3 regions of the Blautia sp. aa_0143 genome follow, and region 1 is predicted to be linked to each of the others. Evidence: predicted binding sites of a transcription regulator. Region 1 holds the regulator's gene; each other region holds the start of a gene.

Region 1 (7,794 bases):
CCTCTTCTCCGGAGTGGAAAAGAAGAAGCTCGCAGGATGTACCGTGGCGGGTATGTGCGGTAAAGTTGACTCCGTTGGAAAGAGGAGTAGCGCCATTTAATTCAAAAAACCCGGGACGTACAGGAAATCCCGCAATAATATCTGTGGGCCGGGATGTCAGTGTATTCTCAGAGAGCATAGTCTGATTCTGTGTTTTCATTTCCGGTATCCTCCTTGGTGAAAATTTTTTTACAAACAAAAATATTATAACTGATTTTCAGAAAAAAGTACAGGCTGGGTTGTTGAGAACAAAGTGAACAGCAGCATTCCAATAACGCGGGAACCTTCGGGAAAATCTTCTTGAGGTTTTTGACGGGAAGGCTTACAATATGAACCAGAAACTTTGAAAATGTAAGGAAAGGAATAATAGCAGTATGAATGAAGAAACACTGGAGATTTCTTTTGACCAGATAGAGAAAGAACGGGGGAAATATCTTCTGATAGATACCCGTGATAAAGTAACTGTAGAATATGGAATGATCCCGGGAGCAATCTCTGTTCCGGAACAGGAACTGGAAGAGCGGGCAGAAGAACTGAGGGGGGATAAGATACCGGTCCTTTACTGTACAAGAGGGCTTTTCAGCCAGGAGGGTGCAGAGATGCTCCGGGAAAAAGGAATTCCCGCACTGAGCCTGAAAGGTGGATATACAGGATGGCTTTTTCAGCAGATGCAGAAAGAATCCGGTAAAGAGAACAGTGAAGAAGAGGAAAATGATGCAATGGAACAGCGGCGGAAGGATATCGAGCTGAGTATCCGCAAAAAGTTCCATAAGCAGCTGTTTTCCAGATTTGCCAGGGGAATCAACGATTATGAGCTGGTGAAGCCGGGAGATAAGATAGCAGTCTGTATTTCCGGTGGTAAGGATTCCATGCTGATGGCCAAACTGTTCCAGGAACTGAAGCGTCATAACAAGTTTCCCTTTGAACTGGTGTTTCTTGTGATGGATCCGGGATATAATGAGGCAAACCGTGCGGTGATCGAGCACAATGCCAGGCTTCTCGGGATTCCGATCACAGTGTTTGAGACTGAGATCTTCGATGCGGTTTATAATATAGAAAAATCCCCATGCTATCTCTGTGCCCGTATGAGAAGGGGCTATCTTTACAGCAAGGCAAAGGAGCTTGGCTGCAACAAGATCGCTCTTGGACATCACTATGATGATGTGATCGAGACGATCCTGATGGGAATGCTTTACGGAGCGCAGGTACAGACTATGATGCCGAAGCTCCATAGTACAAATTTTGAGGGAATGCAGCTGATCCGTCCTATGTATCTGATCCGGGAGGCAGATATCAAACACTGGAGAGATTATAATGACCTTCATTTTATCCAGTGTGCATGTAAATTTACCGATACCTGTACTACCTGCCGTACAGATGGTACCAGTGTTTCCAAGAGAATGGAGATCAAGAATCTGATCGCAGAACTTAAGAAGGTAAATCCACATGTAGAAAGTAATATTTTCCGAAGTGTGGAAAATGTTAATCTTCATACAGTTATCGCATACAAAAAAGATGGAGTGAAACATTCTTTTCTGGAAGGGTATGAGGACTGACAGATATAAATAAAAGCTGCTCAGGCGTTAGCCCGGGCAGCTTTTACTTTTTCCCGCTGTTTGGTAAGATCATAATATTCATCAGAGATGATCCCGCGACTGGAAAGTGCTTCGTAGGTTTTCTGCTGTGCGGGGGTCATCTTCATTCCGATCGTGGAATTGACATCGGTCAGTACGCAGCTTGTTTTTTCTACCAGCCAGAAAAGTGCGGAATCATCATCGGGGATCATTTTCCAGATTTCGTTTTCTGTATATGGAAGAAGGGACATGAGAGTTTTTAAGTGTCCATCCTGGATCAGACGGTAATCCCCGTCCGGCATGATGATGCCATCGCCATAGAGTTCTTTTTTCTGTTCCATTTTCTGCAGAAGTTTTTCTGTGAGTTTCATGATCGGCTCCTTGATCTTTATTATTTCAACAGTTTTCAGGCACTGCTTTTTTATGAAGTTAAAAAAATAACAATCAGCGTCTATTGTATGAAGCGGCGACAAAAATGTCAAGAGGTTAAAAAGATTTTCGATGCTTATGAATGATTTTTGTTGTGCAATTTGTTTGCTTTTGTGAGGCTAAAGGTTAAAATTATGTAAAAATTATCGTAAAATAAGATCTTCTGTGGTATAATATGAATATTCAAAAAATTCAAGGAAGGACGATGCAGATGTTGAAAAACTGGAACCCGGAACAGATTCCGGAAAAAGAGGATATCAAAGTGCGTTTAAGCGCTGCAAGAACCAGATTATATGAATTGCAGATGGCTCTGAAAGAGCATAAGATTCCGGTGATCGTGTTGTTTGAAGGCTGGGGAGCTTCCGGAAAAGGAAGTACCATAAGCAAGGTGATCAAGAATATCGATCCTCGTTTCTTCAAAGTTGCGACTATGTCAGCGCCTACAGAGGAAGACCTTCGGAAACCATTTCTTTACCGATATTTCAGGGAAATCCCGGAAGCGGGCAAGTTTACATTTCTGGATTCAGGATGGATGGACCAGACCTGTCGTGAACGTATGGATAAAAAGCTGAAGGGTGACAATTATGTAAAACGGATTGACAGTATCCGGAGATTTGAACGTCAGCTGACGGATAATGGATATGTGCTCCTGAAATTTTTTATGCAGATCGACCGGAAAGAACAAGAAAAACGTATGGGCATTCTTCTGGAAAGCAAGGATACCAGATGGAGAGTCAATGAATATGATCTCTGGCAGAATGATCATTATAAGAAGTGCAGAAAGATTTTTGACCAGTATATGCAGGATACCAATACATCTGCGGCTCCATGGTATATTGTCGATGCCGGTGACCGGAAGTGGGCAGAACTGCAGGTGCTGGAAACCATGATCAGCAATATAGAGGTTGCCATGGAAAACAGCAAACATGCCGTGCCGATCCTGCAGAATGTTTTTCCTCTGGTGGAGATGCCCAGATTAAGCGAGATTCCTCTGGATGGAAAAGAAGTGGGGGATGAAGAATACAAGGCAGAGCTTAAGGAACTGCAGGCAAAGCTTGGAAGCCTGCATAACCGTCTTTACCGAAAAAGAGTGCCTGTGATCATCACCTATGAAGGCTGGGATGCTGCCGGAAAGGGAGGAAATATCAAGAGGATCACGGAGGCTCTTGATCCCCGTGGATTTGAGGTACATCCTATCGCAAGTCCGGAGCCTCATGAAAAAGCCCGTCATTATCTGTGGCGTTTCTGGACAAGGCTTCCCAAGGATGGTCACATTGCCATCTTTGACCGGACGTGGTACGGAAGAGTGATGGTAGAACGTCTGGAGGGCTTCTGCAGCGAGAATGACTGGAGACGTGCCTACAATGAGATCAATGAATTTGAGAAGGAGCTTTCTGACTGGGGCGCTGTGATCGTGAAATTCTGGGTCCACATTGATAAGGACACCCAGCTTGCCAGGTTCAACGACCGCCAGAGCAATCCGGAAAAACAGTGGAAGATCACGGATGAGGACTGGAGAAACCGTGAAAAATGGGATCAGTATGAAACAGCAGTAGATGAGATGCTTCAGAAAACCAGCACTGCTTATGCACCATGGCACATTCTGGAATCCGTAGATAAGAAATATGCAAGGCTGAAGGCGCTTCGGATCGTGATCGAAGAAATTGAGAAAGCGCTGAAATAAGAGATAAAAGCTGCGGCAGGATAACAGATATTCTGCTGCAGCTTTTTGTCTGAAGAGAGATGAATCAATTCCGGAGATAGTTTCGCATACTGCGAAGAGCATGTTTTTCCAGTCGGCTGACCTGAGCCTGGGAGATACCAATCTCATCAGCTACCTCCATTTGGGTTTTTCCCTCGTAGAAGCGGAGATCGATAATGTGACGTTCACGCTCTCCAAGCCGGTTCATGGCATCTCGAAGAGAAATATCCTCCACCCAGTTTTCTTCCAGGTTCTTTTTATCACTGATCTGATCCATAACATATAGGGTATCTCCGCCTTCGGAATACACGGGCTCAAAAAGGCTTACCGGGCTCTGGATCGCATCCATGGCATAGACGATCATTTCCTTGTCGATACCGATCTCATCAGCGATTTCTGCAATGGTAGGCTCTTTGAGATGCTGCCGCATATAGTTTTCCCGGGTATAGATGGTTTTGTAAGCGATATCCCGCAGAGAACGGCTGACCCGTATGCTGTTGTTATCACGGAGATATCTTCGGATCTCTCCGATGATCATGGGAACTGCATAGGTGGAAAATTTTACCTGAAGAGTGGTGTCGAAATTATCGATCGCTTTGATCAGGCCGATGCAGCCGATCTGAAAAAGGTCATCCGGATTTTCACTGCTGTTCTGAAAACGCCGGATCACGCTTAAAACAAGCCGCAGATTGCCTTTGATGTACAATTCCCTGGCTTCTTCATCGCCAGCTTTGATTCTTTTAAAGAGCTCCGCCTTTTCTTCCTGATCGAGAACGGGAAGGGTTGAGGTATTTACTCCGCAGATTTCAACTTTATTCAGTGCCATCTTAGAATCCTCCTTGTCTTGTCAGTACATTAAGATGATTCTCAGAGGGCGGTTGAAATATACTTTTTCAGGGAAAATATAAAAAATAAAGGGCCTTGACAATAAGGAGGTATTTATTCTCCGGACAGCAGTTTTTCATTACGGAAATCAACAAGGATGATATCTTCGCCGATCTGGCGGATGCAGTCCCATGGAATGGAATATTCATTTTCTTTGGAAAAACACCAGCAAAATTTTCCCGGTTCCGGCATGATCAGGGCTTTCAGACGTGCGGTTTCACAGCAGAATTCCACATCAAGAGGGCAGCCAAGACTGCGGCAGGTATGGATATTGATCACTTCTTTTTGTTTCAGCTCACAGATGCGCATAAATTCATCACCTGGTATGATTTTATGGAAAATCTGTAAAATTTATGCAAGTCCGATTGTTGACACATTATGTGCATTTATTTTATAATAAAAACGAATTTAGTAATGATTTACTGATCCGGAAAGGGGGAGAGTTCCGTGAGATGTCCGTTCTGTAACCAGGATAATACAAGAGTTGTAGATTCCAGACCTGTAGAGGATACCAATTCCATCCGCCGCCGCCGTCTCTGTGATGCCTGCGGAAAGCGTTTTACAACTTATGAGAAGGTGGAAACGATTCCGCTGACTGTGATCAAGAAGGATCAGAACCGGGAAAGCTATAAACGTTCCAAGATCCAGGATGGTGTTCTTCGTGCCTGCTATAAGCGCCCCATTCCCATTGAGAGAGTGGAAGAGATGATCGATTCCATAGAAGGAGATATTTTCCGGTCAGAAGACCGTGAGATCAGCAGTACCAAGATCGGAGAGATCGTTATGGAGCATCTGAAGGATCTGGATGCGGTGGCGTATGTACGCTTTGCGTCTGTATACAGAGAGTTTAAAGATGTCAGTACCTTTATGGATGAGCTGAAGAAGCTGATCAATTAAGAGATTAAATGAATAGACCGCAAATGCAGGAGATTTCAGGCCGATTGTCAAAAGACAACCGGCCTTTTTTGAACGCAGATCGCGAAGCGACTGCGTTCATGAGCAAGTAGCGAAGCGGATTGCGAATGTCCGCTTTACACATGAATGTTCGATTTTTCAGAGATCGTAAAAGTGGATACAAAAAAACAGGAACCGCCTGGGAAAAATCCTCTGCGGTCCCTGCTATAAATATACATTAATGATTCAGGAAACTTAATTAAACAATACCCTGAGCTTTCATAGCGTCAACAACTTTTTCGAAGCCGGCGATGTTTGCACCTACAACATAGTTGTCTTCCATACCGTAACGTTTAGCAGCGTCATCAGCTTTGTGGAAGATATCGATCATGATGTTGTGGAGTTTCTCATCAACCTCTTCTCTTGTCCAGGAAAGTCTCATGGAGTTCTGGCTCATCTCAAGTGCAGATGTGGCAACACCGCCAGCGTTTGCGGCTTTACCAGGCATGAAGAGAACACCGTTCTCCTGAAGGTATGTTGTTGCATCAAGAGTAGTAGGCATGTTTGCACCTTCAACGACGTATTTGCAGCCATTTGCAACCAGTGTTTTAGCTCCGTCAAGACCAAGCTCGTTCTGAGTAGCGCATGGAAGGTAGATATCACATTTGATATTCCAGATGCCAAGTCCCTCAGTGTAGGTAGCACCCTCAACACGGTCTGCATATTCTTTGATACGTCCACGTTTTACTTCTTTGATATCCTTTACGACGTCAAGGTTGATTCCGTTCGGATCGTAGACATATCCGTTGGAGTCGTTCATTGCAACAACCTTGGCACCAAGCTGAGTAGCTTTCTCAACAGCGTAAATAGCTACATTACCGGAACCTGTTACAACGATTGTTTTTCCTTCTACAGAATCATTGTGAGCTTTGGCAATCTCGTTGAGCATGTATACAACACCGTAACCGGTAGCCTCTGTACGGATCAGGGAACCTCCGAAGGAAAGACCCTTTCCTGTAAGGACACCCTCATAAAGGCCACGGATTCTCTTATACTGTCCGAAGAGATAACCGATCTCACGTCCGCCGACACCGATGTCACCAGCCGGAACATCTGTATCTGCGCCGATATATTTGCAAAGCTCTGTCATAAAGCTCTGGCAGAATGCCATAACCTCTCTGTCAGATTTACCCTTAGGATCGAAGTTGGAGCCACCTTTTCCACCGCCGATCGGAAGGCCTGTAAGAGAGTTTTTAAAGGTCTGCTCAAAACCAAGGAATTTCAGGATACCCTGATTTACAGAAGGATGGAATCTTAAGCCGCCTTTGTATGGTCCGATGGCGCTGTTGAACTGAACACGATATCCCTTGTTAACCTGTACAGTTCCGTTATCATCGATCCACGGTACTTTGAAGGAGATGATCCTCTCTGGCTCTACAAGACGCTCAAGGATAGAAAGTTTACGATACTCTTCCTCATTTTTGTCAATTACGACTTTAAGGGAATCGAGAACTTCCTTAACTGCCTGATGGAATTCTGGCTCGCCAGGATTCTGTGCTACAACTCTTTCATAAACTTCTTCTGTGTAAGACATTATTGTTTCCTCCTCATCACATATTAAATTGCGTTGAAAACTAAATTCGAGTGCTATTATACATTAACATGCTAAAAAAGGGAAGTGCTAAATTTATTTTTTTTAAATTTTTATTTCTTGCGTTGAAAGCCTAAATGTGAGATGATATAGAATAAATATTTTTTGACTATGAAATTAAAATGGTTAAATAATAGTGAAAATTAGAAGAGGAGTGGTTTTTATGAGAACATTCGGGAAATCATCAAAGCTTGACAACGTGCTGTACGATGTGCGCGGACCGGTTGTGGATGAGGCTGCCAGAATGGAAGAAGATGGAATGGAGATTCTGAAGCTGAATATTGGTAATCCGTATCCATTTGGGTTTTCAGCACCTCAGGAAGTGATCCTGGATATGCTGAGTAATGTTCGTACTTCCCAGGGATATTCCGATTCCAAGGGCATTTTTTCTGCAAGAAAAGCGATCATGCAGTATGCACAGCTTCGCGGGATCCCGGGAGTTACCATTAATGATATTTATACGGGAAATGGTGTCAGTGAACTGATCAACCTTTGTATGCAGGCGTTACTTGATAACGGAGATGAGATCCTGATCCCGGCTCCGGATTATCCGCTGTGGACAGCTACTGCAACACTGGCAGGCGGAAATGTAGTTCATTATATCTGTGACGAACAGTCTG
Region 2 (7,794 bases), on a different contig from region 1:
ACCTGATAACGGATGGTCTGCCCTGCTTTCATTTTTTCATTCTGTGCAATTACCGACAATTCCATATCAGCCTCAGCAGCCTCCACGTCCAGCATAGGCGAGATTCCCTCTGCGATCACCAGCTCTTCCCCGTTTTCTTCTGTCATGAGAAAGGTTCCCGCACCGGTACAGTCCTTCTGAAGCGGTTCCTCCTGAGTCACAGGATAACTGCTTTTCTCTGCCGGAAAACGGTATTCCTGCCGCAGAATCAGCGGGATACGGAAAAAGATCTCATCCTGCCCGTTCTGCTCCACGTTCAGCACGCTTTCCAGCTTTGTGATCTCTGTAGCTTCACCGCTCTGGCTCCTTACAGAAATCTGCTGTGCAGCCATATTTTTCGGGACAGAATCCGTTTCCGGAACAAAATACTCCGAAATATACGTGACCAGCGTCAGTTTTTGAATCTCCTCAGACTCATATTCCTCTTCGTCACCTAAATTTTCTTCTCCGGACGCCGTTCCTTCCGGTGTGAGCGGACCCGTTTTCTCCTGCTCTTCATCCTCCGGCTGTACTGTTTCCCCGGATGCCAGCTGCTCCACGTGCTCATATCCTTCCTCCATTTCTATTCCGATTCCTTCCACAACCTTATCCACCGGCAATTCCTGTTCTGCCTTCTCTTCCTGCTGCAAGTCATCCTCCGGCAGCTCCTGCTCTGGCTCTTCTTCCTGCTGCAAGTCATCCTCTGGCAGCTCCTGTTCTGGCTCCTTTTCCTGTTCCACCGATGGATCTTCAATCTTCTGAAGTTCATCGTCCCACTTCTCATTTTTCTCCTTATCCTCCGAAAACCTTCTCCCGGACAGCCATTCATTCAGGCCGCGAATCCGGATCCCAAGCTCCGCCTGTCCGGATTCTATGTCTTTCCAGAACACACTCTGATCGATAAACGGTGCCTGTCCCGGCAAAAAATCTGCTCCCAGAGTCAGCTCCGGTTCTATTGTTCCTCCCAGCATGGCTCCTGCCAGCACTGTCACAATTCCGGCTTTCTTCATCTGTTTCCATATTCTGTTTTTCATGGCTCTTCCTCATTTCTGCCTGATCTGGCATTTCTTATACACATGTTTTTTTTTACAGAAGCTTACTTTTCCACAGACAAAGGCATCCCTCCCCGACAAATGGTGCATGATCAATATTTTTTTCGATAAAATAAAATGGATTTCTGCATCGAAACGATGCGTGAACAGATCCCGCAGAATGCAGGATCAAGACTTTTTCAATGTATCACATTTTCAGACCATGCGCAACCGGATATAAAAATTATAAAGTTTGTTTAAACTTTCTTTATAAATTTTCCATTTCTTTTAGATTAACGACATATTTTAAACATATTTTCTCTATATAATAGGTGTTGGATAGATGAAAAACCACTCTCTATCTCCCCCCTCAAAAAATAGTAGGAATCAAACCGTCTGACTGGATCAGGCGGTTTTTCCTGTCTCGGAAAACACTCGATTTTCTATTGCATTTCCCACATAGGTCTTTTATAATAAAATATAATACTCGTGCATCGTTTTCGATGTACTCGTTACTGAATACAGTAACTGATTTCATTCCAATTTTTAAGAGAAACGAGGTATTTCCTATGAGCGAAAAAACCGTAGTAGTTGCATTAGGCCACCGGGCACTTGGCACCACACTTCCAGAGCAAAAAACAGCTACAAAACTCGCAGCGAAGGTAATCGCAGATCTGGTAGAGGAGGGAACCCGCGTAGTGATCTCCCACAGCAACGGTCCGCAGGTAGGGATGATCCACACCGCAATGAATGAATTCGGTAAGGCACATCCTGATTATACATTTGCACCAATGTCCGTATGTTCCGCCATGAGCCAGGGTTATATCGGCTATGACCTTCAGAACGCCATCCGTGCTGAGCTTATCTCCAGAGGGATCTACAAACCGGTCAGCACAGTTCTGACACAGGTTGTCATCGATCCATACGATGAAGCATTTGCAGAGCCGGAGAAGATCATTGGACGTGTTCTTAACGCAGAAGAGGCCGAGGCTGAAGAAGAAAAAGGAAACTTTGTCACAAAGGTGGGCGAGGGCCAGTACAGACGTATCCTTGCAGCACCGAAGCCACAGAAGATCGTAGAGATTGAAACCGTAAAGGTCCTCTCTGCAGCAGAGCAGATCGTCATTGCCGCAGGCGGCGGCGGAATCCCGGTTCTTGAGCAGGGAACTCAGCTGAATGGTGCCAGCGCCATCATCGAGAAAGACCTGGCAGCAGGACTTCTTGCAGAAGAACTGAACGCTGATACTCTGATGATCCTTACAAGCGTCGAGAAAGTAAGCCTTGACCATAATACGGATCACGAATCTTATCTGGATACTATTTCCACAGAAGATGCCAAGAAATATATTGCCGGCAAACAGTTTGCGGCAGGCTCCATGCTTCCTAAGATCGAAGCAGGTGTTTCCTTCGTGGAGAAGGGAACCGGACGCCGTACCATCATCACAGACATGGCCCATGCAAAAGACGGCTACCGTGAGAAGACCGGAACTATCATTAAATGATCATTTTACGGACTCAGAATACAAAGTGAACTATAAAACTTCACTTTACATAAAAATATCCCGCAGACGGCTGCTGGTCTTACCGGCAGCTCTGCGGGATATTTTTTTTACTGTCTGGCTCCACATCCGATCACTGTTCCACAGTTGATCGGGCAGCCAGTATTTACATAGATTTTCGCTCAGCGATCTCAGCCATCTTCGCCGCATTCAGGCGGGTATCTCCATGGACACGGCTGTAGGAAAGATATCCGTTCATACGGTCGATCTTGGTCAGGTTTCTGGAACCGCAGACAGGGCATACATCCATCTCCAGTTCCTCATGACCACAATCGTCACAGTATGCAAGAGAAAGGTTCACTCCCTCATAATATCCCAGATCCATGGCTCTGCGGATCAGTGTACGGATAGCTTCCTTATTGTAGCCGATCGGATAACGTACATACTGAATCTTACCTCCATTGCAGAGTTCCCAGAAACGTCCCTCCAGATCCTGTTTCTCGATCGGAGTTACATCCTCTGTTACATGGCAGTGGAAGCTGTTGCTCACATATGGTCTGTCAGAAACGCCCTCAATGATTCCATACATCTTACGGAACTGCTCTACCTGCAGTCCACAAAGACTCTCTGCCGGTGTTCCGTAGATCGCATAAAGATAACCATCTTCCTTCTTGTACTGATTTACCTTGTCATTGATATATTTCAGAACCTCCAGAGCAAACGCCCCATCCTCGGCAATGGATTTGCCATTGTAAAGCTCCTGAAGCTCATTTAACGCTGTGATACCGAAGGAAGCTGTCATAGGCTTCAGGATCTTGCCAATCTTTTCATTCGGTTTCAGATGTCCGCCGTAGAAACCGCCTTCACAGTATGCAAGCGGGTTGGTGGATGCACGCATCTGTCCCAGATATTCGTAAGTGCGGATATGCAGGTTACGGATCATTTCCAGATAGAAATCCAGAACCTCATAGAAATCTCTGCTCTCCGCTCTAGCCTTTGCAAGGATCATCGGAAGATGAAGGCTTACCGCACCAATGTTAAAACGTCCCACAAAAACAGGCGTATCATTCTCATCCGCCGGCTCCATACCGCCACGCTCATACCACGGACTTAAGAAAGCACGGCATCCCATCGGGCTGATGACCTTCTTGTATTTCCTGTACATACTGGAAATATAGCCTGCGCCGGACATAGACAGCCAGTCCGGATACATGGTTTTGGAGGAACACTCCACACCAGCCTCAAAAATATCCTCACAGCACTTTCCGGGACCATGGATCTCTTTGTCATAAAGGAATACGATTTTCGGGAAAAGTACCGGTTTCTTGTGTCCGGCCTTACCCTGTCCTCCCTGATGGACCTCAAGAAGGGAAATCGTACACATCTTCTCAAACTGCTCGGTTCCGAGACCAAGTGTCACCGTAACAAACGGATAATCACCTCTGGAAGAACCGACGGTATTCAGCTTGTACTCAATTCCCTGCCAGCCCTGGTCATAATCCCTGCGGACCTTATCAAGAGCATACTCAATAGCTCTCTCCTCACGGCCACTCCAGCTCTCATCCGAGTATTTCATAAATTCGGAAATATATTTATCATAGCTCTTCTTTGCATACGGTGCCAGGATCTTATCAACCTCCGGCACTGTAAAGCCACCATACTGCTGTGCTGCTGTACTGAGAATGATATCCCCCATAACATCAAAGGCTGTATCCAGAGTCTTCGGCTCGTTATACCAGACATTGCCCATCTCAAAACCGCCACTTAAAACAGCTGCCACATCGAACAGACAGCAATTCATGGTATCCAGACGTGCAGACTGGTCATGAATATAAATGTAGCCGTCCTTACATGCCTGAAGCTCATTACGGTTCATAAAAAACTTCCGATAGAGTTCCTTGTTCAGCTCATTAAAGATCAGGCTTCGTTTCGTGGCAACAAGGGCGCTGTCTGTATTGGCATTACTTTTATCACCGATATAACGGATCGCCTGACTCTTGGTATAGACATCATCCATCATATGGATAAAATCCAGCTTGTAATTCCGATAATCACGGTAGCTCTTGGCAACTGCCGGATTCACACGCTCCAGAGCCCCCTCCACGATGTTGTGCATCTCCTGGATCTCGATCTCATTCTTTCCAAGGGAATCCGCATGCTCCTGGGCAAAACGGCAGATAAAATCCTTCTCCTCGTCTGAAAAAGTATAAAGAATACGCTCTGCGGATTTGTTCACGGCAGCCACGATCTTCTGCGGATTAAACTCCTCTCTTGTCCCGTCTTTCTTGATCACATATAACATTGCTCATCCCTCCCTGTGCTATATATAAGTCGCTATGCAAAATACTATATATAGTACCTATATCTTCTATATATTGTTTTTCATCTATATGTTGTGCTAGGCATGAGTATAACACAGCTGAGGAGAAAAGAAAAGGGATATTTCTGTATACACGAAAATACAGACACTTAGCACTGCCTGATCTCACTGCAGAAATATTCTCACAAATTTGTTCCGATCCAGTCTGCAAGAAAATCCCATAATTTCGGAAGCAGAATGGCCAGTGTCACTATAAACCATATGATCCAGCCTGCCCCGCTGCTTTTCTGATCTTTTTTTTGCTGTTTTTTTCCCTGATCTAAAACTTCTGCACGATTTCTGCCCACCGTTGTTTTATTCCTGGTATTAACTGCCGCTGCAGTCTTACGTCCGGCTGCTGCACCTGTATTCCGGCTTCTGGTTAGATTCCGATTCAAATCGGTATTGCGGCTTGCATTCGTATTCCGATTTATATTTGTATTCCGGTTTGCGTTCGTATTCCGGTTTACGTTTCCGTTATGTTGTGTTGTTTGATCAGCATCCTGTCCATACTGCCGCATCATATCCCGCACTTTGGCGGAAGCATGTTTATAATGTATCTCCCGGGGCTCATTCAAATGATATAACACCTCATCATTTCTGTAAGGCATCCCACATAATGAACACCTGCCATTTACAACCTTACCCCCACAAACCTGACACCTTTGACCTGCCATAAGCTCCCTCCATTCTATCCGTCAAAACGGATATTTATATTTCCGTCGTAAACATAAGCATTCTTTTTTCAGTATATCACACCAGGCATTTAATACCCAGCATTTTTCTACGATACCCCAAAAGACTTCCCCTCTCATTATATTGCCACTCCACCCATTTTCTGCTATAATACCCCACAGAGCAATAAGCCTAAAAATCATCAGGAGGAGCCGATAATGAATACAATCACAATCCCCGCAACCTATCATGCAGACCTGAACCTCCATGACACACAGATTGCGATCAAAACAGTAAAAGATTTCTTCCAGCAGACACTCTCACAGAAGCTGAACCTTCTTCGAGTATCCGCTCCAACATTTGTAGCACCGGAATCCGGCCTTAACGACAACCTTAATGGTGTAGAGCGCCCGGTAAGCTTTGATATCAAGGCTATCGAAGGAAGCAACGCCGAGATCGTACACTCCCTTGCCAAATGGAAACGCTACGCACTGAAAAAATACGGATTTTCTCACGGAGAGGGTCTTTACACAGATATGGTAGCCATCCGCCGGGATGAAGATCTGGACAATATCCACTCTGTTTACGTAGACCAGTGGGACTGGGAAAAGATCATCTCCAAAGAAGAGCGTTCCATAGAGACTCTCGAGGAAACCGTACGCACCATTTACAGTGTCCTTCGTAAAACTGAGAAATACATGGCTGTACAGTATGACTACATCGAGGAGATCCTTCCGAAGGATATCTTCTTTATCACAACTCAGGAACTTCTTGACATGTATCCGGACTGCACACCGAAGGAACGTGAATATCGGATCACCCGTGAAAAGGGCGCTGTCTTCCTTATGAAAGTCGGCAAAACCCTCACCAACGGCGAGCGCCACGACGGACGTGCCCCGGACTATGATGACTGGGAACTGAACGGTGATATCCTCGTATACTATCCGGTACTTGACATTGCCCTTGAGCTTTCCTCAATGGGAATCCGTGTTGATGAGGACGCACTTGACCGCCAGCTTACCGAAGCAGGCTGTGATGACCGAAGAGAGCTTCCATTCCAGAAAGCAATCCTGAACAAAGAGCTTCCGTACACCATCGGTGGTGGTATCGGACAGTCCAGGATCTGTATGTTCTTCCTTCGTAAAGCACACATCGGAGAAGTACATGTCTCTCTCTGGCCGAAGGAGATCACAGATGCTGCAGAGACACACGGACTTCAGCTTCTCTAAAACAGCCTACAGATTTATTTATAATTTTCGCGGAAATGAGGTAATAACGTGAACATTCTGTTTTTTCTGATTCCCAAAAGCGAAGTAGCCTACATCTTTGAGGATGAAACGCTTCGCCAGACCCTCGAAAAAATGGAGCACCGCAAGTACTCCTGCATTCCTATCCTCACCATGGACGGCAAATATCTCGGCACCATCTCAGAGGGAGATCTCCTCTGGGGCATGCGCCGTGCAGATATCCACGACATCAAGGAAACAGAGGGAATCCCGATCATGGCGATCCCACGCCGTGCCACCTACAAACCGGTCCATGCAGATTCCAATATGGAAGATCTCCTGGATCGCGCCATTAATCAGAACTTCGTACCGGTGGTAGATGACCAGGGCTCCTTCATCGGGATCATAACCAGAAAATCTATCATCAAATACTGTTACAACGAAATAAAAGCCGCACAGAAAACTGCCGGTGAAGAAATCCACTGAGCAGCGGAAAGAAAAAGGATTTTTTTGCAACTAGCACTACAAAAAACGGATGCTTTATCTCCTGCAGCATTTCCACAGGAGGATGAAGCATCCGTTTTTAATATTCTTATATTTATAATGTCATTATAATGTCTTTGAAAGAAACTCTCGAAGTCTCTTATTCTTTGGATTTGCAAAGAATTCCTTAGGAGAATTTTCTTCCTGGATCTTTCCTTCATCAATGAAGAGGACTCTGGTTGCCACCTCGCGGGCAAAGCCCATCTCATGAGTTACCACAACCATGGTCATGCCGGATCTTGCAAGCTCCTGCATCAGTTCCAGGACCTCTCCTACCATCTCCGGATCAAGAGCAGATGTAGGCTCATCAAACAGCATCACGTCCGGGTTCATGGCAAGAGATCTTGCAATGGCGATACGCTGCTTCTGACCGCCGGAAAGCATGTCCGGATAGGAATCTGCCTTATCCGGAAGACCTACTCGCTCCAGAAGCTCCAGTGCCG
Region 3 (7,794 bases), on a different contig from region 1:
GACTACTACGGAAAAGAAGCCTACGTAAAGGTGCATGACTACCTGGTACAGGATCATCTGCAGGATGGCCCGATGCACATCTGCATGGCAGGTTTCCGCCTTGGAAATACATTAAGTGACAACGGAAGCGTCACAAGAGGAGTGTGCCATATTGAGGATGGCAAGCTTGTGGGCGTTACAGAGACACATAACATCTTCAAGACAGCAGACGGCGCAGAGACAAGAAATGACGATGGTACAGCAGAAACACTGGATACAAAGAGCCTTGTTTCCATGAATATGTGGGGACTGACACCGGAATTTATGGAGATCCTTGAGAAAGGCTTCGTTGAGTTCCTTGGCGGGATCAAAGAGGGAGACATCAAAAAAGAGTATCTTCTTCCTGAGCTTATCGACCAGCTGATCCATTCCGGAAAAGCAGCGGTAGATGTTCTTGAGACAAAGGACGAGTGGTTCGGTGTTACCTATCAGGAGGATAAGGCATCTGTACAGGCTGCATTCAAAAAACTTACAGATGACGGCGTTTATCCGGAAGGACTGTATCAGTAATAAAGGAGAACATTATGGGTAAATATTTCGGAACAGATGGTTTTCGTGGTGAAGCAAATGTAAAACTTACAGCAGATCATGCATTTCGTGTGGGACGTTATCTCGGCTGGTATTACGGCAGAGATCACAAGGCGAAGATCGTGATCGGCAAGGATACAAGAAGAAGCAGTTACATGTTTGAGTATGCCCTTGCGGCAGGACTTACCGCATCCGGAGCAGATGCCTATCTGCTTCATGTAACCACAACTCCAAGTGTATCCTATGTGGTACGTACAGAAGATTTTGACTGCGGTATCATGATTTCCGCAAGCCATAATCCGTTTAATGATAATGGGATCAAGGTCCTTAATGAGAACGGACAGAAGATTTCCGCAGATATTGAAGCACGTATCGAGGCATATCTGGACGGCGAGATCGAGGAGCTTCCGCTGGCAACCGGAGAAGATATCGGCTGTACTGTGGATTTTGCATCCGGAAGAAACCGTTATATCGGACATCTGATCTCTATCCCATGCCATGATTTCAAAAATATCAAGGTTGGGCTGGATTGCTCCAACGGAAGCTCATCCGCCATTGCCAAGAGTGTTTTTGACGCACTTCGTGCAAAAACCTATGTGATCAACAATGAGCCAAACGGAACCAACATCAACCGTGGCTGCGGTTCCACACACATTGAAGTTCTGAGACAGTTCGTGGTAGATAAAGGCCTGGATATCGGTTTTGCATATGATGGTGATGCAGACCGCTGTATCGCCGTAGACCACCGCGGAAACATCATTGACGGTGATAAGATCATGTATGTGTGCGGCAAATATTTAAGAGAGAAAGGCCAGCTCAACGGAAATACAGTTGTAACCACCGTTATGTCCAATCTTGGTCTTTACAAGTCTCTGGAGCGTGAAGGCATCGACTATGAGCAGACTGCAGTTGGTGACAAATACGTTGCCGAGAACATGATGGAAAACAATTACAGTATCGGTGGTGAGCAGTCCGGACATATCATCTTCAGCCGCTATTCTGCTACTGGTGACGGGATCCTGACTTCTCTTATGATCATGGAGGCATGTGTGGATCAGAAGGCCACACTCTGTGACCTTGCAAAGGAGATGAAGGTTTATCCGCAGCTTCTCCGGAATGTGCGTGTTTCCGACAAGAAAACAGCACTGGAGAACGAAAAGGTAAAAGCAGCCATTGAGGCAGCCGCAGAGGCACTTGGCGATGACGGACGTATCCTGGTACGTGAGAGTGGTACAGAGCCGCTGATCCGTGTTATGGTAGAAGCGGGAACGGATGATCTCTGCCATAAATATGTAGATAGTGTTGTTGATGTGATGGAAGCCGAAGGGCTTGTTGTAGAATAAGGAATTCCATGAAAAAAACAAAGACCGTATTGATTCTTGCAGCCGTTACAGGAGCCTTGCTTCTGGGCGGCTGTGGCAGTGAAAAAACAAAAATATATGAACAGGCCGGAAAGGATCTTTCCCAGGGAAGCTACAAGTATGCCCTGGAGGAGTACCAGAGCTCTATCCAGAACGGAGTGAAGCTGGCACAGTCCTATCGCGGGGCAGGTATCGCAAGCCTGCGTCTTGGCAAATATGAGGATGCGGTGAATAGCTTCACGGAAGCTCTGAACTGCGATAAAGTAAGCAAAAGCCTTCGTAAGGATATCCTGTCCTACCGGGCTACTGCAGAGCTGAAGTCTGGAAAATACGAGGATGCCATGGCAGACTGCCAGACACTTGGAGAAGATTTTTCCATGGATGCAGGCAGTTATTTCCTCACCGGAAAGGTTGCCCTTGCCATGGATTCCTACGAAGAAGCCGCATCTAACTTCAAACAGGCCTATGGAGAAGATTCCACCTATGATATGGCGATCGAGATCTATGAGGCATATCTGGACAAGGATATGGAAGCGGACGGAACCAGATATCTGGAAGCTGCTCTTTCTTCTGAGGCCAAGGATGCCCAGGACCACTGTGACAGAGGCCGTGTCTACTATTATATGGAAGACTACAGCAGCGCAAAAAAAGAGCTTCTGGAAGCAACCAAGAAGGATAATACGGAAGCATTGCTTCTTCTGGGAATGGTATATCTGGCCCAGGATGATGTGGAAAATGCTCAGGCAATGTACAAGCAGTATATTTCCGCAGTGGGTGATTCCGCCAAGGGCTATAATGGTCTGGCACTGTGCGATATCCGAAGCGGAGATTATGATTCTGCTCTTGATAACATCACAAAAGGCCTTCCGACAGCTACCACAGACGAGATGCAGAGTCTTCTGTTCAATGAGATCGTAGCCTATGAAAAAAAGCTGGATTTTGCTACTGCACTGACCAAGGTCCAGGAATATATTGAGATGTTCCCTGAAGATTCCGCTGCAAAAAAAGAGCGGGCTTTCCTGAAAACCAGAACGTCTTCGGAGGGCTGATATGGAATATTTTGAGGAAATACAGGACAGGGTTATCCTGATCGGTGTCCAGGCAGATCGGGGGGATGACATGGAGGAATCCCTGGATGAGCTTGGAGAACTTGCGGCTACGGCAGGTGCGGCGGTTGCAGGCAGGATCATTCAGAATCGTGAGGCCGTACATCCGGGCACCTATATCGGAAAAGGCAAGATCGAAGAGGTAAAAGGTCTTCTCTATGCCCTGGATGCCAATGGTGTGATCTGTGACGATGAGCTTTCTCCAGCCCAGATGAATAATCTGGAGCGGGAGCTGGAGTGCAAGGTTATGGATCGTACCCTGCTGATCCTTGACATTTTTGCGAAGCGTGCCGTCACAAGTGAAGGCAAGATCCAGGTAGAGCTTGCACAGCTTCGTTACCGGTCTGCACGTCTTGTGGGACTACGTTCTTCTCTTTCGCGACTTGGAGGAGGAATCGGAACCAGAGGCCCTGGTGAGAAAAAGCTGGAGACAGACCGTCGTCTGATCCGGAACAGGATATCCGCACTGAAGCAGGAGCTTTCCCAGGTAGAAAAGCACAGAGAGCTGATCCGTTCCAGAAGAGCTGTGGGAAATCTGAAGACAGCAGCCATTGTCGGCTATACCAATGCAGGAAAGTCCACGCTTCTGAATACACTGACAGGCGCTTCGGTGCTTTCGGAGGATAAGCTGTTTGCCACACTGGATCCGACTACCCGTCTTCTGACACTGGATGACGGACAGCAGCTTCTTCTTACGGATACCGTAGGCTTTATCCGCAAGCTTCCCCACAATCTGGTGGAAGCCTTCAAGAGTACTCTGGAGGAAGCCAAATATGCGGATTATATCATTCATGTGGTAGATGCATCCAATCCTCAGGCGGAGATGCAGATGCATATCGTATATGAAACCCTGAAAGAGCTTGGTGCCCTTGGAAAAAAGACGATCACACTTTTTAACAAGCAGGACCGTGTTTCCGGGGAGAGCTTTCGGGATCTCCGGGCAGACCATACGCTGAAGATTTCCGCACGGACAGGAGAGGGGCTTGAGGAATTTAAGCAGCTTCTTTCTGAGATACTGGCAGAAGGACAGATTTATATGGAACGGCTTTTTCCTTATTCGGAGGCCGGTCAGATCCAGCTGATCCGTGAGTATGGACAGCTTCTTTCGGAAGAGTATACCGAAGGCGGGATTGCTGTAAAAGCAAGAGTTCCGCGGGAAATCTATCCGAAAGTCACATAATGTTAAAATATCTACTCAGTACCATATATAGTACCGTGAACAAAACGGGCACTATATATGGTACTTTTTATGTTGACGCAAAGAGGCGTGTCTGATACAATAAGCCTACAGCGCTTTGAACACAGATCGTGAAACGGAGTGTGTTCGTAAGCAGGCAAGTGAGGCGGAATGGAATATCCGCTTATAAATAAATGCATGAGGGAGGCATTTTCTTATGTTTCAGGTAGTAAAAAGAGACGGTGAATTAGACGAATTTAAAATGGGGAAGATCACCGCGGCAATTGATAAGGCATTTGATGCCAAAGGTAAGAATTACAGTTCGGATATGATCGATCTTCTGGGACTTCGTGTTACAGCGGATTTTCAGAATAAGATCGAGAACAACCGGATTTCTGTTGAGGATATCCAGGACAGTGTGGAGAACGTACTGATCCAGGCCGGATATTCTGATGTTGCCAAGGCGTATATCCTTTATCGTAAGCAGCGTGAGAAGATCCGCAATATGAAATCCACCATCCTTGACTATAAAGAAATCGTAAACAGCTATGTAAAGGTTGAGGACTGGCGTGTAAAGGAGAACTCAACGGTTACTTATTCTGTAGGAGGTCTGATCTTAAGCAACTCCGGAGCAGTTACTGCAAACTACTGGCTGTCTGAGATCTACGACAACGAGATCGCAGATGCACACAGAAATGCAGATATCCATATCCATGATCTGTCCATGCTGACCGGTTACTGTGCAGGCTGGTCCCTGAAGCAGCTGATCCGAGAGGGACTTGGTGGTATTGAGGGTAAGATCACTTCTGCACCTGCAAAGCATTTAAGTGTACTCTGCAATCAGATGGTGAATTTCCTGGGTATCATGCAGAACGAGTGGGCGGGCGCACAGGCATTTTCATCCTTTGATACTTATCTGGCACCTTTTGTAAAGGCAGACAACCTTTCCTATCCAGAGGTTAAGAAATGCATTGAGTCCTTTGTATATGGCGTAAATACTCCAAGCCGCTGGGGCACTCAGGCACCATTTTCCAACATTACACTGGACTGGACCGTTCCGGACGACCTTGCAGAGCTTCCGGCTATCGTAGGCGGCAAGGACATGGATTTCAAATATAAGGACTGTAAGAAAGAAATGGATATGGTCAACAAGGCATTTATCGAGACCATGATCGAGGGAGATGCCAACGGACGTGGATTCCAGTATCCGATCCCGACCTACTCCATCACAAAGGAATTCGACTGGTCTGATACCGAGAACAACCGTCTTCTCTTTGAGATGACTTCCAAGTACGGTACTCCGTATTTTTCCAATTATATCAACAGTGATATGAAGCCAAGCGACATCCGCAGCATGTGCTGCCGCCTCCGTCTGGATCTCCGTGAGCTCCGCAAAAAGAGTGGTGGATTCTTTGGCTCCGGTGAGAGTACAGGTTCTGTAGGCGTTGTTACCATCAATATGCCGCGTATCGCATATCTTTCCAGAACGCCGAAGGAATTTTATCAGCGCCTGGACCACATGATGGATATCTCCGCAAGATCTCTTCACATCAAGAGAGATGTGATCAGCAGGCTTCTGGATGAGGGACTGTATCCGTACACGAAGAGATATCTTGGAAGCTTTGACAACCATTTTTCCACTATCGGTCTTGTGGGAATGAACGAAGCGGGCTTAAATGCCTGCTGGCTGAAAAAAGACATGACAGATCCGGAAACCCAGAAGTTTACAAAAGAGGTTCTGGAGCATATGAGAAGCCGTCTTTCAGACTATCAGGAGCAATATCCGGGAGAGCTTTTCAACCTGGAGGCAACACCGGCAGAGTCCACTGCATACCGTCTTGCCAAACACGACAGAAGCCGTTATCCGGATATCAAAACAGCAGGAAAAGAGGGCGACACTCCGTATTACACAAACAGCTCTCATCTGCCGGTTGATTACACTGCGGATATTTTTGACGCACTGGATATTCAGGACGATCTGCAGACTCTGTATACTTCAGGAACCGTATTCCATGCATTCCTTGGGGAGAAGCTTCCGGACTGGAAGGCAGCGGCAGCGCTGGTACGTAAGATCGCAGAGAATTATCGCCTGCCCTATTACACCATCTCACCGACCTATTCTGTATGTCAGGAGCATGGCTACATCAGCGGCGAGCATTTCACCTGCCCGAAATGTGGAAAGAAGGCTGAGGTTTACAGCCGTATCACAGGATATTACCGTCCTGTACAGAACTGGAACGATGGTAAGACCCAGGAGTACAAGAACCGTACCCTCTATGATATTACCCATTCCCAGCTGAAAAAGGTCCATACCAGTGTGATGACCATGAAGGGTGACGAGGTGGAGATCCAGCCAGTGGAATCTCATAAATATCTTTTTACGACCAGCACTTGTCCGAACTGCCGTATGGCAAAGAAAATGCTGGAAGGCGAAGAGCTGGAGATCATCGATGCTGAGCAGAATCCCGAGCTTGTCAAGCAGTATGGGATCCGTCAGGCGCCTACACTTGTGATCACTGACGGGGTACAGGTTAAGAAGTATGTGAATGCTTCTAACATTCAGAAGTATGTGGATGAAGAGCTGGATTGAGCTCTTCGGGGCAATTGTAAATTGTAATTAAAATGGCTGGACGTATGTCTGTTTGGATGTGCGTCTGGTCTTTTTTTATATATTTTTTGTCTTTTTGTTTTTATATTTTTTGGGGGGATTTTCGTTTTTGGGGAAAGGTGGTTGACATTTCATGTCGGGATGGTATACTTATACATGGGTTTAATGATTGAAAGTGTTACACTTTAATGTATGAATATATACCGCTGTAATACCGCGTGGGGGATCCGGGAATTGTTTCCCGGCGGAAATTTGCGAGGGGGAAAGCACTCAAAGTTGCGAAGCCCGTTTTTCCCCCTCGCGCTCCCCCTTTCCGGGCACGCTTTTTTGAACGTACGTTGTGGTGTGTGATACGTTATTGATAGGGTGATGGATTTGACGGTATCGGGAATTCAAGGCTGAGCCGATGAATGAAGGCGGACGGAAAAGCGGCCCGCATAGTGGGCCTGTTCCCTGATATGAGATTTATATTCTGTGATATTTAACTGAATCAAGTAAGTTCCCTGCAGAGTTGCGAAAAGCAATAAGCAGTGGGTGAGGACTTGCTTGTATCAGGAGAAGTGCAGGCTCTATCTGATAAACTGCGGAGCAGTTATTCAGTTATGAGCAAGTAGCGAAGCGGATTGCGAATATCCGCTTGACCTGAATCAAGAAAGCATATCAGTTACTTATATCGGCACAACTTGCAATACCCAACATCGTAGAATCCATCACCCCGTCAGAAAAGTAACACATTCCACAACACAGAACAGCGGCGTGGCCGGGAGGGGAGGAGCGCGAGGAGGGGACGATGGCCTTCGCAACTATGAATGCTTCCCCTCCTCGCACCTGCCGCATGCGAAATGCTCCTCCTGGAAAGGAAAAACCGCATGCGAAATGCTCCCTCCCGGAAAGGGATTCACTTCCAATTAATTTCATGCTAGAATAAAAAAAGAATAATAAGAAAAACAATAACAAGAAAAAATAATCAGGAAA

What was found. The regulator NrdR, encoded in region 1, represses ribonucleotide reductase genes. The targets are predictions, from matches to a motif close to CACAANATNTTGTG.
Region 2: a site for NrdR is predicted at 4,893-4,906, ahead of nrdD (anaerobic ribonucleoside-triphosphate reductase). Genes of this name have one in related genera too.
Region 3: a site for NrdR is predicted at 4,264-4,277, ahead of EAI83_RS05345 (ribonucleoside triphosphate reductase). Genes of this name have one in related genera too.

The regions. Positions count from the first base shown of each region.
Region 1 is NZ_RCXU01000001.1:47,871-55,664, forward strand. It holds gene EAI83_RS00180 (glycogen debranching protein) at 1-199, opposite strand, end outside; gene EAI83_RS00185 (ATP-binding protein) at 414-1,595, shown strand; gene EAI83_RS00190 (hypothetical protein) at 1,616-1,984, opposite strand; gene pap (polyphosphate:AMP phosphotransferase) at 2,254-3,726, shown strand; gene sigG (RNA polymerase sporulation sigma factor SigG) at 3,791-4,570, opposite strand; gene EAI83_RS00205 (YlmC/YmxH family sporulation protein) at 4,684-4,938, opposite strand; gene nrdR (transcriptional regulator NrdR) at 5,077-5,526, shown strand; gene gdhA (NADP-specific glutamate dehydrogenase) at 5,783-7,117, opposite strand; gene EAI83_RS00220 (aminotransferase class I/II-fold pyridoxal phosphate-dependent enzyme) at 7,338-7,794, shown strand, end outside.
Region 2 is NZ_RCXU01000008.1:55,668-63,461, reverse strand. It holds gene EAI83_RS05410 (DUF11 domain-containing protein) at 1-1,052, opposite strand, end outside; gene arcC (carbamate kinase) at 1,619-2,551, shown strand; gene nrdD (anaerobic ribonucleoside-triphosphate reductase) at 2,715-4,850, opposite strand; gene EAI83_RS05395 (hypothetical protein) at 5,051-5,584, opposite strand; gene asnA (aspartate--ammonia ligase) at 5,801-6,811, shown strand; gene EAI83_RS05385 (CBS domain-containing protein) at 6,860-7,294, shown strand; gene EAI83_RS05380 (amino acid ABC transporter ATP-binding protein) at 7,418-7,794, opposite strand, start outside.
Region 3 is NZ_RCXU01000008.1:42,795-50,588, forward strand. It holds gene EAI83_RS05325 (nucleotidyltransferase family protein) at 1-549, shown strand, start outside; gene glmM (phosphoglucosamine mutase) at 564-1,910, shown strand; gene EAI83_RS05335 (tetratricopeptide repeat protein) at 1,919-2,977, shown strand; gene hflX (GTPase HflX) at 2,979-4,214, shown strand; gene EAI83_RS05345 (ribonucleoside triphosphate reductase) at 4,429-6,801, shown strand.